3 regions of the Gordonia sp. NPDC057258 genome follow, and region 1 is predicted to be linked to each of the others. Evidence: predicted binding sites of a transcription regulator. Region 1 holds the regulator's gene; each other region holds the start of a gene.
The links. The regulator LexA, encoded in region 1, represses DNA repair genes until DNA is damaged. The targets are predictions, from matches to a motif close to CGAACANNTGTTCG.

Region 2: ACFUEJ_RS00690 (HNH endonuclease signature motif containing protein) is a predicted target of LexA. The motif match lies at 2,594-2,607, and genes of this name have one in related genera.
Region 3: ACFUEJ_RS09770 (DUF222 domain-containing protein) is a predicted target of LexA. The motif match lies at 2,806-2,819, and genes of this name have one in related genera.

Annotation. Positions count from the first base shown of each region.
Region 1 is NZ_JBHUXZ010000007.1:119,441-124,123, reverse strand. Features, by position in the region: gene ACFUEJ_RS07760 (DeoR/GlpR family DNA-binding transcription regulator) at 1-350, opposite strand, end outside; gene ACFUEJ_RS07755 (phosphoenolpyruvate--protein phosphotransferase) at 500-2,209, shown strand; gene lexA (transcriptional repressor LexA) at 2,187-2,891, opposite strand; gene ACFUEJ_RS07745 (LysM peptidoglycan-binding domain-containing protein) at 3,116-3,655, shown strand; gene nrdR (transcriptional regulator NrdR) at 3,755-4,255, shown strand; gene hrpA (ATP-dependent RNA helicase HrpA) at 4,229-4,683, opposite strand, start outside.
Region 2 is NZ_JBHUXZ010000001.1:146,186-150,868, reverse strand. Features, by position in the region: gene ACFUEJ_RS00700 (acyl-CoA dehydrogenase family protein) at 1-1,113, shown strand, start outside; gene ACFUEJ_RS00695 (acyl-CoA dehydrogenase family protein) at 1,122-2,198, shown strand; gene ACFUEJ_RS00690 (HNH endonuclease signature motif containing protein) at 2,614-4,311, shown strand; gene ACFUEJ_RS00685 (acyl-CoA synthetase) at 4,607-4,683, shown strand, end outside.
Region 3 is NZ_JBHUXZ010000010.1:46,768-51,450, forward strand. Features, by position in the region: gene ACFUEJ_RS09750 (class II aldolase/adducin family protein) at 1-600, shown strand, start outside; gene ACFUEJ_RS09755 (carbohydrate kinase family protein) at 597-1,550, shown strand; gene ACFUEJ_RS09760 (SDR family oxidoreductase) at 1,600-2,214, shown strand; gene ACFUEJ_RS09765 (hypothetical protein) at 2,233-2,517, shown strand; gene ACFUEJ_RS09770 (DUF222 domain-containing protein) at 2,834-4,531, shown strand; gene tgt (tRNA guanosine(34) transglycosylase Tgt) at 4,545-4,683, opposite strand, start outside.

The DNA.
Region 1 (4,683 bases):
TCGGGAGCGGTCGCCTCGGCCGCGCGGTAGGTGGTGGTGCCGGCGTCGAAGAGCACCGAGCCGCCGTCGGGCGGCAGGAACCGGATGGCCGCCCGGCCGATCGCGGTCTTCTGCTCGATCTGGCTCGACTCCCGTTCGTCGATCCCGAGCTCGCCGAGGGTGCGCATGATCTCGGCGCGCACGGCGCCGCCGTGGACCCGCTGGAGATGTCCGGCGCGTTCCAGTACCGCGAGATCGCGTCGGACGGTCTCGCTGGTGACGTCGAATTTCTCGGCGAGCGCGGCCACGGATGCCCGCCCCGCGAGTCGCACCTCGTCGACGATCGCCTGTTGTCTCTCCTCGGCGTACACACCGCTCCGATCTCCGGTTTCGACCAACCCGCTTGTTGAGGCGTGTGGGATTGGATGTTGTAGTAATTGTGTTTACGCCTGTTTGTGTTGACAAGTCAAGCACTTTTTGTAACGGTGGTCACATCGGTAGTCGAGTGAGAGGCAAGACGATGGCGCAGATCCTGACGGGAACCCCGGTGGTCGGCGGGTTGGCCCACGGTCCCGCGCTGTGGCCGGGCGAGCGACCCGACCACTCGCCGGAGAAGCTCGGCGTCGGTGTGGAGATCGCCGAGGAACGGCGCGCCGACGAGGTCACGCGCTTCGCCACCGCGGCCGGCGCCGTCGCCGCGCGGCTGCGCACGCGCGCGTCGCAGAACACCGGGGTGACGGCCGAGGTGCTCGCCGCGACGGCGGGCCTGGCCGAGGACCGCGGCTGGATCGGTGCCGCGACCGCGCTCATCGGCAAGGGCGCCCCCGCCGAGGCCGCTGCCGTCGCGGCCACCGAACAGTTCGCGGCGGTGTTCACCAAGCTCGGCGGACTGATGGCCGAGCGGGTCACCGATCTCAACGACGTGCGCGACCGGGTCCTCGCCGAACTGCTCGGCCTACCCGAACCTGGTGTGCCCACTCCGGAGGTGCCGTCGGTCCTGCTCGCCGACGACCTCGCGCCCGCCGACACCGCGGGCCTCGACCCCACGAGCACCATCGCCCTCGTCACCCGCCTCGGCGGACCGACCAGCCACACCGCGATCATCGCGCGCCAGCTGGGGATCCCGTGCGTGGTGGCGGTGGCCGACCTGGACGAGATCGAGCCCGGCACAACCGTTCTCGTCGACGGCAGCACCGGGCGGATCGAGGTGGAGCCCGATGCGGAGGCGGCCCGGGCTCGCGTCGACGAGGATCGGCGGCATGCCGCACTCGTCGCCGGCTGGACCGGTCCGGGGCAGACCGCCGACGGGGTGGCCGTGGCGGTGCTCGCCAACGTCGCCGACGGATCGTCGGCACGCGCCGCGGCCGGGTACCCCGTCGAGGGCGTCGGGCTCTTCCGCACCGAACTCGCGTTCCTCGAGCGTGCCGACGAACCGTCGGTGGACGAGCAGGCCGCGATCTACCGGGAGGTGCTCGATGCGTTCGACGGGCAGAAGGTGGTCATCCGCACCCTCGACGCCGGGTCCGACAAACCGCTCCGGTTCGTGACCCATCCCGACGAATCGAACCCAGCGCTCGGCGTGCGGGGCGATCGGATCGCGCTGGCGCACCCCGAGATCCGCGCGCATCAGCTCGACGCGATCGCGCAGGCCGCGTCGGGGTCGGCCGTCGCGCCGTGGGTCATGGCGCCGATGATCGCCTCGCCGGCGGAGGCGCGCACCTTCGCCGCCGAGGTCCGCGGCCGTGGTCTGGTCGCCGGGGTGATGATCGAGGTGCCCGCGGCGGCGATCCTGGCCGAAGCCGTCCTCGCCGAGGTGGACTTCGTGTCCATCGGCACCAACGATCTGACCCAGTACACGATGGCGGCCGACCGGATGTCGGCCGATCTCGCCGGACTGACCGACCCGTGGCAACCGGCCGTGTTGAGCCTCATCGCGGGTGTCGCGGCAGCGGGTGCACGTCAGGGAAAGCCGGTCGGGGTGTGCGGCGAGGCCGCCGCCGATCCGAACCTCGCCTGCGTGCTCGTCGGTCTCGGGGTCACCTCGCTGTCCAGCGCGCCGGCTGCTGCGGCGGCCGTGGGGGCCCGGCTCGGCGAGGTGTCCGCACCGGACTGCCGGGCCGCCGCCGAGGCTGCCCTGTCCACCTCGGATCCCGCCGCGGCGCGCGAGGCGGCCGCGGCGGTGCTCGACGGTTCGGTCGGTGGAGAGGTCAGACTCGCCGCATCACGGTGACGACCTTGCCGAGGATGACGGCATCGTTGCCCGGGATCGGATCGAACAGTTCGTTGTGCGGCATGAGCCAGACGTTCGGGCCCTGACGCTTGAAGGTCTTCACGGTGGCCTCGCCGTCGATCATGGCCGCGACGATGTCGCCGTTGTCGGCGACGTTCTGCTGCCGGACCACGACCCAGTCGCCGTCGCAGATCGCGGCGTCGATCATCGACTCGCCGACGACGCGCAACAGGAAGAGCGATCCCTCGCCGACGAGCTCACGGGGCAGTGGGAAGACGTCCTCGACGGCCTCCTCGGCCAGGATCGGACCGCCGGCCGCGATACGGCCGAGAACCGGCACGAAGGTCGGCTCGGGAAGCTGGCCGGCCGTCGGGGTGTCCGGCGACGGGGTGTCACTCGGGGCGATGTTGACCGCACGGGGACGGTTCGCGTCGCGCTTGAGCAGCCCCTTGCGTTCCAGCGTCCGCAACTGATGGGCCACCGATGACGTCGAGGCCAGGCCGACCTCGTCGCCGATCTCCCGGATGCTCGGCGGATAACCGCGCTCGCGCACCGAGCGGCGGATCACCTCCAGGACCCCGGCCTGTCGCGGGGTGAGTGAGGCCTCGGCGGCGGCGGCGTCGAACGGGGCCTCGTCGTCGGCGCCCCGCGCTCGGCCGCGCCTATCGCCGGTGTCACTCATGTTCGGTTCCTCTCGTCTTCGGAACGTGCTGGTAGATGGCTTGCGCCGGGTCCGAGCCTAGCGGAGTGCGACCGGCACCTCAAACATTTGTTCGATGTGTCGCGAGACTTTGTCGGGACGTCGTGCTACAAATTCGAACATCAGTGCATCGAACATCTGATCGATGTTCGAACACCGAACACCACACCCGCACGATCCCAGACACCCGAACACCGGAGGGCACCATGCGCACCGCCACTCTCGTCGCTCCCGTCCGCACCGACCGTCCCGACGCCGTCCGGCCGCGCACCGACCGCGCCGATCGCGTCCGGACCCGCGCCCCGCTGTCCGACGGCGGCCGACCGGTCGACAACCGGCCGGCCGGCACCCGGCCGCGGGGGGCATCGCCGGTGACCCCGCGGGTGGGCGGTACCCACTGTGGCTCTCCGGTCGGGGTCCGGGGACGTGGCCCGGTCGGGCCCGACGCGGCGGTGTTCCGTCGCCGCCGCCGCACCGCGGTCGCGCTCCTCGCCGGTGTCGGGCTGGCGTTCGTCGTGTGGGTGTTCGGTGTCGTCGGCCAGAATTACTCGGACTCGCTGACACCGTCCGCCGTGAGTTCCGAGGTCGTCCATGTGCGCTCGGGGGACTCGCTCAGCTCGATCGCCGGCCGGGTGGCACCCGAGATGCCGCGCGAGGTCGTGATCGACGAGATCGTCGCGATGAACGATCTGGGGTCGAGCGCGCTGCAGGTGGGCCAGCCCCTGCTCACCCCCCGGTACCGCTGAGGCCGGGCGGTATCCTCGATGTCACAGGGGCCGGCCGACAAGCGGCGGGGCGCACGCTTCGGGTGCGTTCCAGCGTCCCGCGACCTGCGTGAGGACACGATGCGCTGCCCCTTCTGCAAGAACGACGACACCAAGGTCATCGACTCGCGTGTCGCAGATGAAGGGCAGGCCATCCGCCGCCGTCGCTCCTGTGTGGAGTGCGGTCGCCGGTTCTCGACCGTGGAGAGCGCCGTGCTCGCGGTGGTCAAACGCAACGGCGTGACCGAGCCGTTCAGCCGGGAGAAGGTCATGCGTGGCGTGCGGCGAGCCTGTCAGGGCCGCCACGTCGCCGAGGACGCGCTCGCGCAGCTCGCCCAGCAGGTCGAGGACACGGTGCGCGCCAGTGGATCGGCCGAGATCCCCAGCAACGAGGTCGGACTCGCCATCCTGGGCCCGCTCCGCGATCTCGACGAGGTGGCGTATCTGCGCTTCGCCTCGGTGTACCGGTCGTTCGACTCGGTGGAGGACTTCCAGCGCGAGATCGACGACCTGAAGGCGGCATCGGGATCCGGGAGCGCGCTCGCCGAACCCGTGTCAGCCGAGTCGGTCCAGAGCTCGTAGGACCCGTTTCTCCGACACCGGGAACGCGGTGCCGAGACGCTGGGCGAACAGCCCCACGCGCAACTCCTCGACGAGCCACTGCGCTTCGTCGTCGACCACCGCCCGCCGGTGCTCGGGTACCTGTTCGAGGCGTTGGGCCCACCGTTCGACGACGCGATCGACGGCGGCCACCCCGGCCTGGTCGCGTGCTGCGGACGCGGGTAGTGCCTCCAGACGTGCTTGCGCGCCGTCGAGATAGCGCGGCAGATTCTCCAGGTGGCGTCGCGCGGTAGCCGCCACGAATCCGTCGAACACGAGGTGGGCGACCTGTTCGGCGACGTCGTCGGCAGCCAGCGAACCGGCGTGCCGGTCGATCGCCGCCCGCAGCGGGGACATCCGTTCGAGGGCTGCGACGGCCAGCGAGAAGTAGTCCGGTGCGGCCGCGGCGA
Region 2 (4,683 bases), on a different contig from region 1:
CAGGAGCACGACCCGACCTACGCCATCTTCCACAACCGGACACACGACGAGGAACGTGCGCTGATCGACGCGGCGCGAGCGTGGCAGGCCCGACGCGTGGACGCGGGCTTCGGCGCGATCACCTGGGGCCCGGACTGGGGCGGACCGGGTCTCACCGCGGGCCACGAACGCGTCTACGTGAACCTAGAGCGCGGATACCAGGCCCCCGAACGCCACGAGAACGTTTTGGTGACAGTCGAACTGGTGGCGCCGACCCTGCACGCACTCGGGACCGACGAGCAGCGGGAGCGGTTCGTCCGCCCCTTCCTGCGCGCGGACGAGCTGTGCTGCCAACTGTTCTCCGAGCCCGGGGCGGGTTCGGACCTGGCCGGCTTGTCGACGAAAGCCGTTCGGAGTGGGGACACCTGGCGGATCAACGGCCAGAAGGTGTGGAGTTCCGGCGCGCAGTTCTCCGAGTGGGGTCTGCTCATCGCCCGGTCCGACCGGTCGGCGCCGAAACACAAGGGCATGACCGCATTCATGGTCCCGATGGACACGCCCGGCGTGGAGGTGCGGCCGATCCGGCAGATGTCCGGTGGGTCGACGTTCAACGAGGTCTTCCTCTCCGACGTCGAACTACCGGACTCCCTGCGGGTCGGTGCCGAGGGCGACGGATGGAAGGTCGCGCTCACCACACTCGGTTTCGAGCGGAACTCCAGCGCCGGGATCGTCAGTGCCGGCGGTAACAGCGTCGACCTCGCCCGCCTGGCCGACCGTCTCGGACTGTCCGACGACCCGTTGGTCCGCCGGCGCCTCGGTGACGCCGCGATCTATGAACGGGCGGCGGCCCTCATGGTGGCGCGCTACGCCGAACGTGAACGGGCGGGTGCCGTGCCGGGTGTCGAGGGCTCCATCGGCAAACTCGTGTGGACGCAGAACCTGAAGCGCGTCGGCGACGCCGCGGCGTCGTTCCTCGGCGACCGGATCGTCGCCGACACCGGCGAGCCCGACACGTTCGCATGGTCGGAGCATCTGCTCGGCGCACCCGGGTACCGCATCGCGGGCGGCTCGGACGAGATCCAACGGAACATCATCGGCGAACGCGGCCTCGGACTGCCGCGCGAACCCCGCTAGGAGTACACATGCCCATCGAACTCACCGTGGAGCAGCGCGATCTGCAGGCCGCCCTCACCGATGCGTGGTCGGAACACGCTCCGGCGCAGGATGTCTGGCCGTCGATTCGGGAACTCGGACTGACCGAGATCCCGTTTCCGGAGGATCTGGGCGGGGCCGGGTACGGGGTGAAGGACGCGTCGGTCGTGATGACCGCCCACGGTCGCTGTCTCGGTTCCTCGCCGTACCTCTCGTCGGTGATCATGGCCGGCCTCACCCTGCTCCATGCCGCCGACGACGAGGGGCGACGGGCACACCTGCCGGCCATCGCGTCCGGGGAGCGGCGCGCCGCACTCGTCTGCGGCCGCGCCGTGGTCTCCTCGTCGATCGGTGCGGAGGTCACCGATGAGGGAACGCTCGTCCTGAACGGACGGCAGGACGTCGTCCTCGACGCGGCGTCGGCCGACGTGCTCGTGGTCGTCGCGCACACCGCGTCCGGTGTGGAACTCGCCGTCGTCGACGGTGGCTCTGCCGGTGTCGGCCGCCACCAGCGTGAAAGCCTGGATCTCACACGAGAGTTCGCGACTGTCGAGTTCACCGGTGTCGAGGCGACCCGGGTGTCGGGCCCGTATCTCGAGGAGCGGCTGCGCCGGGTTCGGTCGCTGCTGATGATCGCCCTGGCTGCCGAGCAGGTGGGTATCGCCCGCCGGTGCCTCGAGATGACGGTGGACTACGCGAAGACGCGTCAGCAGTTCGGTCGCACGATCGGATCGTTTCAGGCGCTCAAACACCGCCTCGTCGACATGCTCGTTGCCACCGAGCTCGCCGAGGCGACGGTCCTCGACGCCGCGGATGTCGACCGCTTCGACGACGCGGATCTGGCCGAGCGGGCCGCGTCGGCTCGCGTGCTGGCCTCGCGGGCCGCCATGTACGCCGCGGAGGAGGCCATCCAGATCCACGGCGGGATCGGGTTCACGTGGGAGCACCCGCTGCATCACCACTTCCGGCGGGCCAAGACCGACCAGCTGTTGTTCCAGGACGACGACGTGCACGTCGACACCGTCGCGCGCGCCATGCTCGGACGGGCCCGCGCGGCGTCGGTGTGAGCGCCGGCGGAGTGGTTCCGGATCGGCGCGTTCGACCTACTCGTCGTCGCTGACCTGCGGAGCGCTCGGCGCGCAGCCGCGAAATCCGTCGCTGGTCGAGCCGGCCCCGAGCGGAGCGAGGCGCCCCTCCCCGCGCTGGTTGAGCTGGCACACCTCCGCCGGTTGAGCCGGCAACGAGCCGCTAGGCGAGTCGCCCACCCCCGCTGGTTGAGCCGGCAACGAGCCGCTAGGCGAGTCGCCGTGTCGAAACCACCTGGCGACCCGACGATCTCAGCCATCGCCAACCCGGGCGGCACCATACCGCAACGCCCAGAATCTATTTCGTCGACAACGATGTCACTCCTGTGGAGACTCATCCGGAATTGTCGGTGGTCGGGTTTACATTGTTTTTCAACGGATCACCTGGTCGCAGCGGGTGAGTGGACAGGCGTCGGGGGGCGTGGTGAAGGCGTGGACCGATCTACCGGGCGAGTACATCGCCGGGGTCGATCCTGCCCACGCCGCCGAGACCGACATGGTCATGTTGATGGCCGGCCTCGACGCCACACGACGCGGCGAGTCCTACCTCGCCTGGCACCGCTATCAGACGATCGCGGCGATGACCGACCGCCTGATCACCACCAGCGCGTCCGGGTTCGTCATGGACGGCCACGCCGACTGCGCCGCCCGCATCGCCCGCCAAGCCGGGGTGTCGCGCCGGCACGCCGAAACCCTGATCGATGAGGCGATCGCGCTGCGGGATCGGCTCCCCGAGGTTGCCGACACCCTGCGTGACGGGGTCCTGTCGCAGTGGCAGATCCGGTTGGTCATCTCCCGCACCGAACTGATCCCCACCGATGACCCGATCACCCCCGCGTTGGATGCCGAGATCGCCGACACGGTGCGTCGCCGAACAGGTGTGTGGGATCGGGCGCGGCTGCGGGACATGGTCGACCGCCTCGTGTTCCGCCACGACCCCGACGCGGTACGGCAACGCCGCAAAGATGCTCTGGATCAGCGTGGGGTGTGGACCCACGAACTGCCCGACGGCACCGCCGAACTCACCGCCGTCATGTCAGCGGAAAACGTGCGGATCTCGGCCAAAGCCGTCGCCATCCTCGCCGACACGGTCTGTAAGCGAGACGCCCGCACCCAGGGGATACGCCGATCCGATGCGATGTTCGCGCTGTTGACCCGCACCAGCTTCGACTGCCAATGCGACGACGACGATCCCTGCACCGCCGACATCCCGGATCCACAGAGCGTCCTCGACGCGGTCCGCGCCGAGGTCGTGATCCATGTGGTGACCGATGCCGCGACCCTGGCCGGGGCACCCGGGGTCGGGTTTCTCGACGAGCACGGCATCATCAGCGACGAACATGTCCGTGACCTCGCCGCCCGCCCGGACGCCACGCTGTCCCCGGTCACCCCCGCCCGCACCCAACCCACCTACGTCGCCCCCAGCACCAATGACGATGACCAGCGGCGGACCGCCCAACGCCCGGCACCAGCCGAGGACACCCGAGCCGACAGCGAGAAGCATTCCACCGCAACCCACTTCGGCGACTCGACCGATGTCACCGCCGCGGGTGTGGCGGTGGTGTATCCGGCGACCCATCCCGGCAACGGGTATCGGCCCACCGCGTCGTGTGCTGATTTCGTGCGGGTGCGGGACGGGTATTGCACCGAACCCGGCTGTACCCGTTCGGCATTCGCGTGCGATCTCGACCATGTCACCGAGTACGACCACACCGACCCCGCCCGGGGTGGGGCGACGTCGAGTGAGAACCTCAACACCAAATGCCGCCCCAGTCACCTCTTCAAGACCCACGGGGACTGGGTTGATGTGCAGTACCGCGACGACGACGGTCGCCTGGTCACCGAATACGAAACGCCCGAAGGGGTCACTCTGCCCGGCGACGCCGAGACGCTGGAAGACACCTTCCCGAACCTTCGGCGGATCCGGTTCGAGCAAGCCGCCCAAGCCCCACCCACACCACGGGTCATCGCCTCCGACAACCCGGAGCGCACACACAGCCGACTGGACGCCAAACTGGCCCGCCGGCGACAAGAACGCGCCCGAAACAAACGAGCCCGCGAAGAACTCGACCGCATCGACCCACCGCCGTACTGACCCGAGAGCACGTGGGGCTCCAATCTGATGACGCGAGTTGTCAGACTTGGTAGCCTGTCGCCACGAGATCGCCGTTCGGTCGACCCCATCGGGACGGCGAACGGTGACCTGAGTGCGAAATGCGGTGAACTGATCAGTGTGACAACCGATTCGGGTGAAACGGACATCGGTCGGCATGGTCGGCATATCCTGCACCTGTGGCACGGCTGGTGACGACGGTGACCAGGGTGCGTCGGGCGCGCAGCGAACCGGAAGAGAGCGACGACGCGGCCCAGCCGCGGAAGGTGGGGTGGACATGGTCTCGGTGACCGGTGCGGTCGGCACGGTGGTGGAATCGGCGCAGGATGCCTTTGGGGCGTTCAAGGTCCTGCG
Region 3 (4,683 bases), on a different contig from region 1:
GGTCTGCTGATCGGCACCTCCGGCAACGTGTCGGCGCGTGCGGGCGATCACGTCGCGATCACCGGAACCGGGGTCGTGCTCGCGAACTGTGCCGCGACCGACGTGACGGTGGTGTCCCTTGCCGGCGACGTCGTCGACGGGCCGATCGCGCCGTCGTCCGAGCTGGACCTGCACCTCCGCGTCTACGAGGAAACCGGCACACAGGCGATCGTCCACACCCACGCACCCTTCGGGACCGCGGTCGCCTGCGTCAGCGGACTGACCTCGTTACCGGTGCTGCACTACCAGCAACTCGGCCTCGGCGGTGCCATCCCGGTCGCGCCGTACGCCACGTTCGGGAGCCCGGAGCTCGCCGGGATCGTCGCCGACGCGCTGGTCGACACCCAGGTCGCGCTGATGGCGAACCACGGTTCGGTGGCACGCGGCTCCAGCCTGGCCCACGCGGTGGAGAACGCCCTGCTGCTGGAGTGGCTCGCGACCCTCTTTCACCGGACCAGCAGCATGGGCCGGCCTCGCGAACTCACCGAGGACCAACAGCAGTCCACTGTCGCCCAGGCGATCCGGCTGGACTACGGGACACCCAAGGAGAACCGGACGTGACACCCTCACCGCGGCTCGAACCGCCGACGATCGCAACCGTGGGCGTCCATGTGCTGGACATCCACGTCGTCGGGATCGAGTCCATCCCGGCGGGGTCCGACGGCGCGCTCGTCCAGTCCATCGGTTTCTCCGCCGCCGGTACCGCGGGCGGAACCGCGCTCGTCCTCAGTCGGCTGGGCGCCACGGTCCGGACCCACGGAGCGATCGGCGACGACACGATCGGGCGTTCGCTGACCGCACTGCTGGACGCCGAAGGCGTCGACACCGGCGGCCTGGTTCCGAAGCCCGGGGTCCAGACGTCGTCATCGGTCATACCCGTCCGACCCAATGGAGACCGTCCCGCGTGGCACTGCATCGGGGCGAACGCACAGTTCACGCCCGACGACCTGGGTGCAGACGCGCTGACCGGGCTCGACCACCTGCACCTCGGCGGCCCGGAATTCCTGGGCGGCGCCGTCGCCGCAGAGCTCCTCGGCCGGGCGCGCGACCGCGGGATCACGACGTCGGCCGATCTGCTGTCGGCTGGCGACCCCGGCCTTCTCGAGTGGATCGCCGACGCACTTCCCCACCTCGACTACCTGCTGCCCAACGACGAGCAGACCCGGGGACTGACCGGAACCGACGACCTCACCTACGGCGCACGGGCGCTCCTGGACCGCGGTGTCGGTTGCGTCGCGCTCACCCGCGGTGCCGACGGTGCGCTGGTCGTGACCGGCGACGACGTGGTCGCGGTGCCGGCGTTCGAGGTGGACGTCGTGGACACCACCGGTTGCGGCGACTCGTTCTCCGCCGGGTTCTTGACCGGCCGGCTGCGCGGGCTCGGTCTCGCCGACTCCGCCGAACTCGGTTGCGCGGTGGCCGCGCACGTCGCCCAGGGCATCGGGACCGGGGCGAACTCGTACGATCTCGCCGCGATCGAGTCCTTCCGGCAGTCCCGCGCCGCGGGCTGAGCGCGCCTCCTCTCGGTTTGGTGAACCCCGCCTCGGGTAGGCGATCACCATGACAGACAACAAGGAAATCAACGGCTCCACCGTCGTGATCGCCGGCGCGTCGAGCGGATTCGGACGCGGCGCCGCGGTGCGACTCGGAGAACTCGGCGCGAACGTCGTCGTCGCGGCGCGTCGAACCGCGGTCCTCGACGAGGTCGTCGCAGAGATCACCGGCAAGGGCGGGTCGGCGCTGGCGGTGCCCACCGATGTCAGCGATCCGCGTGCCGTCGCCCATCTCGCGTCCGCCGCGCTCGAATGGCTCGAATCGATCGACGTGTGGGTGAACAACGTCGGCGTCGGCGCGGTCGGGTACTTCTGGGACATCCCGACCGAGGACCACGCTCGCCTCGTCGACGTGAACCTGAAGGGCCTGATCTACGGCGCACATGCGGCGCTGCGCGTCTTCCGGTCGCAGGGTCGCGGCACACTCATCAACGTGGGCTCGGTCGACAGCGAGGTACCGATCGTACTCCAGAACACCTACGCCGCAACGAAAGCGGCGGTTCGGAGCCTCGGACACTCGATCAGCGAAGAGCTGCGCATGGCCGGCGACGACGCCATCAAGGTCGGCACCATCATGCCGTGGGCCGTGGACACCCCGTGGTGGGTCCACGCCGCCAACTAAACCGGGCACGAACCGCGGATGTCCGCGATGGACGATCCGCAGATCGTGGTCGACGCGATCGTGGCAGCCTGCACCGACCCGAAGCTGGACCAACCGGTCGGCTACAAAGCCAAGGCCGCCAACGCTTCTCATCACCTCATGCCCGGGATCACCGAGCGATTCTCGGCGGCGACGGCGAAGTCCGAGACCGAGAAGGGGACGCCGGTCGAGCCGCACGCGGGTGCGATCCACGACCCCAACCCGAACAGCACCGGGGTCGCCGGCGGCATCCGCGAACGGATGGTTGCCGAGAACTCCCGCTGACACCCGTCCGCCGTCGCTCGTTGTGGTGCGCCGCCGTTCTCTGCTGGTCGAGCAGAGGAGCCGTGTCCCGCTTGTCGAGCAGCGCCGCAGAGTCCCGCTTGTCGAGCAGCGCCGCAGAGTCCCGCTTGTCGAGCAGCGCCGCAGAGTCCCGCTTGTCGAGCAGCGCCGACCGAGCGAAGCGAGGACGCCGCGCCCGTCGAGGCCACCGAGGCGACGCTTCAGTCCTGTCGGTGCGGCGTGATTGGATTGCGAGACAACCCGGGAGATCCCGAGATCAGACCCTTGACTCGAACATATATTCGAGTATTGTGGAGGTATGTCATCGGGGGCGGGGGCCGGATCCACATCGGTGGACCCACCACAGGAGTCGGTCGAGCCGCGCTTTCGTCCCGACCATGAACTCTCCGCTTCAGAACTCGTCGAGGTCCTCAACCACTGCGCCGGCTTGGCAGCAGCGTCCGCGCACCGAATGATGGTCGTGGCCAGCCTCATTCACGATGAACGCGAAATGGACTACGCCCAGCGGCGCGCCGAGACGCACAGCGGCGAACTCGACTCCCTCGAAGCCTTCGAGCACCTGTCCGCGCGAGTGGCCGCGGGCGAGAACCCCTACGAGCAGTTCGGGCCCAACGGTCTCGAACAGGCCATCGCCGAAGTCGGCGCCACCCTCACCGTGACACCGGCCGAGGCGAAAGATCTCATCGAGGCCGGCGACGCACTGCGCTACCGACTCTCCTTCACCGGACACGCACTCGCGTGTGGTCGAATCGACAAGCGGCGCTTCCTCATCGCGCTCAAGCGCACCGATCTCATCACCGACGACGAAGAGATGCAGACCGTGGACGCCCATCTCGCCGAGGCGATCTTCGCCCGCGCACCGATGTCGACGGCGCGGTTCACCGCCATGGTCGATTCCATCGTCGCCAAGTGGGCGCCCGACGCGGTCCGTCGACGCAAGGAGCGGGTGAAGTCCGACCGCAAGGTGACCATCACCCCCGACCGCTTCACACCCGGGCAGTCCCGGATCTCCGGCACGCTTCCCAACGCTGATGCCGCCGAGTTCGACGCCCGCCTGACAGCGATGGCCACCGCGGTCCACGCCGGTGACCCGCGAAAGTTGGCCAACCGCAGGGTCGATGCTATGAAAGCGCTCGCTCGCGGTGAAGCCGCCATCACGTGCCTATGCGACGACTGCCGACCTGCCGCAACCGAACCCGACACAGCAACAGACTCCGACGCAGCGACAGTGGGGACCGTCGAGCCGCCTGCACCAACTGCTGCGATGACGGAGGCGGACACCATCGTCGACCCGTCAGCCGACGTCGTTGTCGATGACCCGGCTGAGCCGGCCGCCTCGGCGTCGGATTCGGCTGCGCCGCGCGCGACGTTTCACATCGTGGTGAACCTGTCGACCCTGATCGGTCTCGACAACGATCCCGCCTTCCTCGACCGCCACGGCATCATCGACGCCGACACCGCCCGGCAGCTGCTCGCCGAAGCGCGCCGCACCTACATCCACCCCGCTCCTACCGGACCCGACGGTTCACCGGCTCCAGACGCAGACAGTTCGACAACGCGGTACACCCCGTCGAAGAAGCTGCAGGCCCTGGTGCGTGCCGGCGAACTGTGCTGCACCTTCCCGGGCTGCAACGCCCCGGTCTGGCAGATCGATCTCGACCACACCGAACCCTTCGATCACACCGACCCGCGTCGCGGTGGCCCGACCGATGCGCGCAACCTCAAACCGCTGTGCCGGTTCCATCACCGCATCAAGACCTTCACCAGCTGGCAGGACCACCAAGACGAATTCCAGACCGCCTGGTTCACCACACCCACCGAGCACATGTTCGTCGGCAACGCCTTCAGCGGACGCGACCTGTTCAACAAGCTCTTCCCCAGACGGTCACCCGATCACCCCGCCCGCGACAGACTCAACACCCAGCGCGACAACGACTTCCGACGCCACCAACGCGCCGAGAAGCGCTGGAACGACGCCAACCCACCGCCCTTCTAGCAGTGTTTTACGCCTACCGGGGACCTCCGTAGTAACGCCGGAGGAACTCGTCGCGGTACTCGGTGTATGTGCCGTTCTCGATGGCCTGGCGGGCCCGGTCGACGAGCGTGACGATGAAGGACACGTTGTGCAGCGTCGCCAGCGTGGGGCCG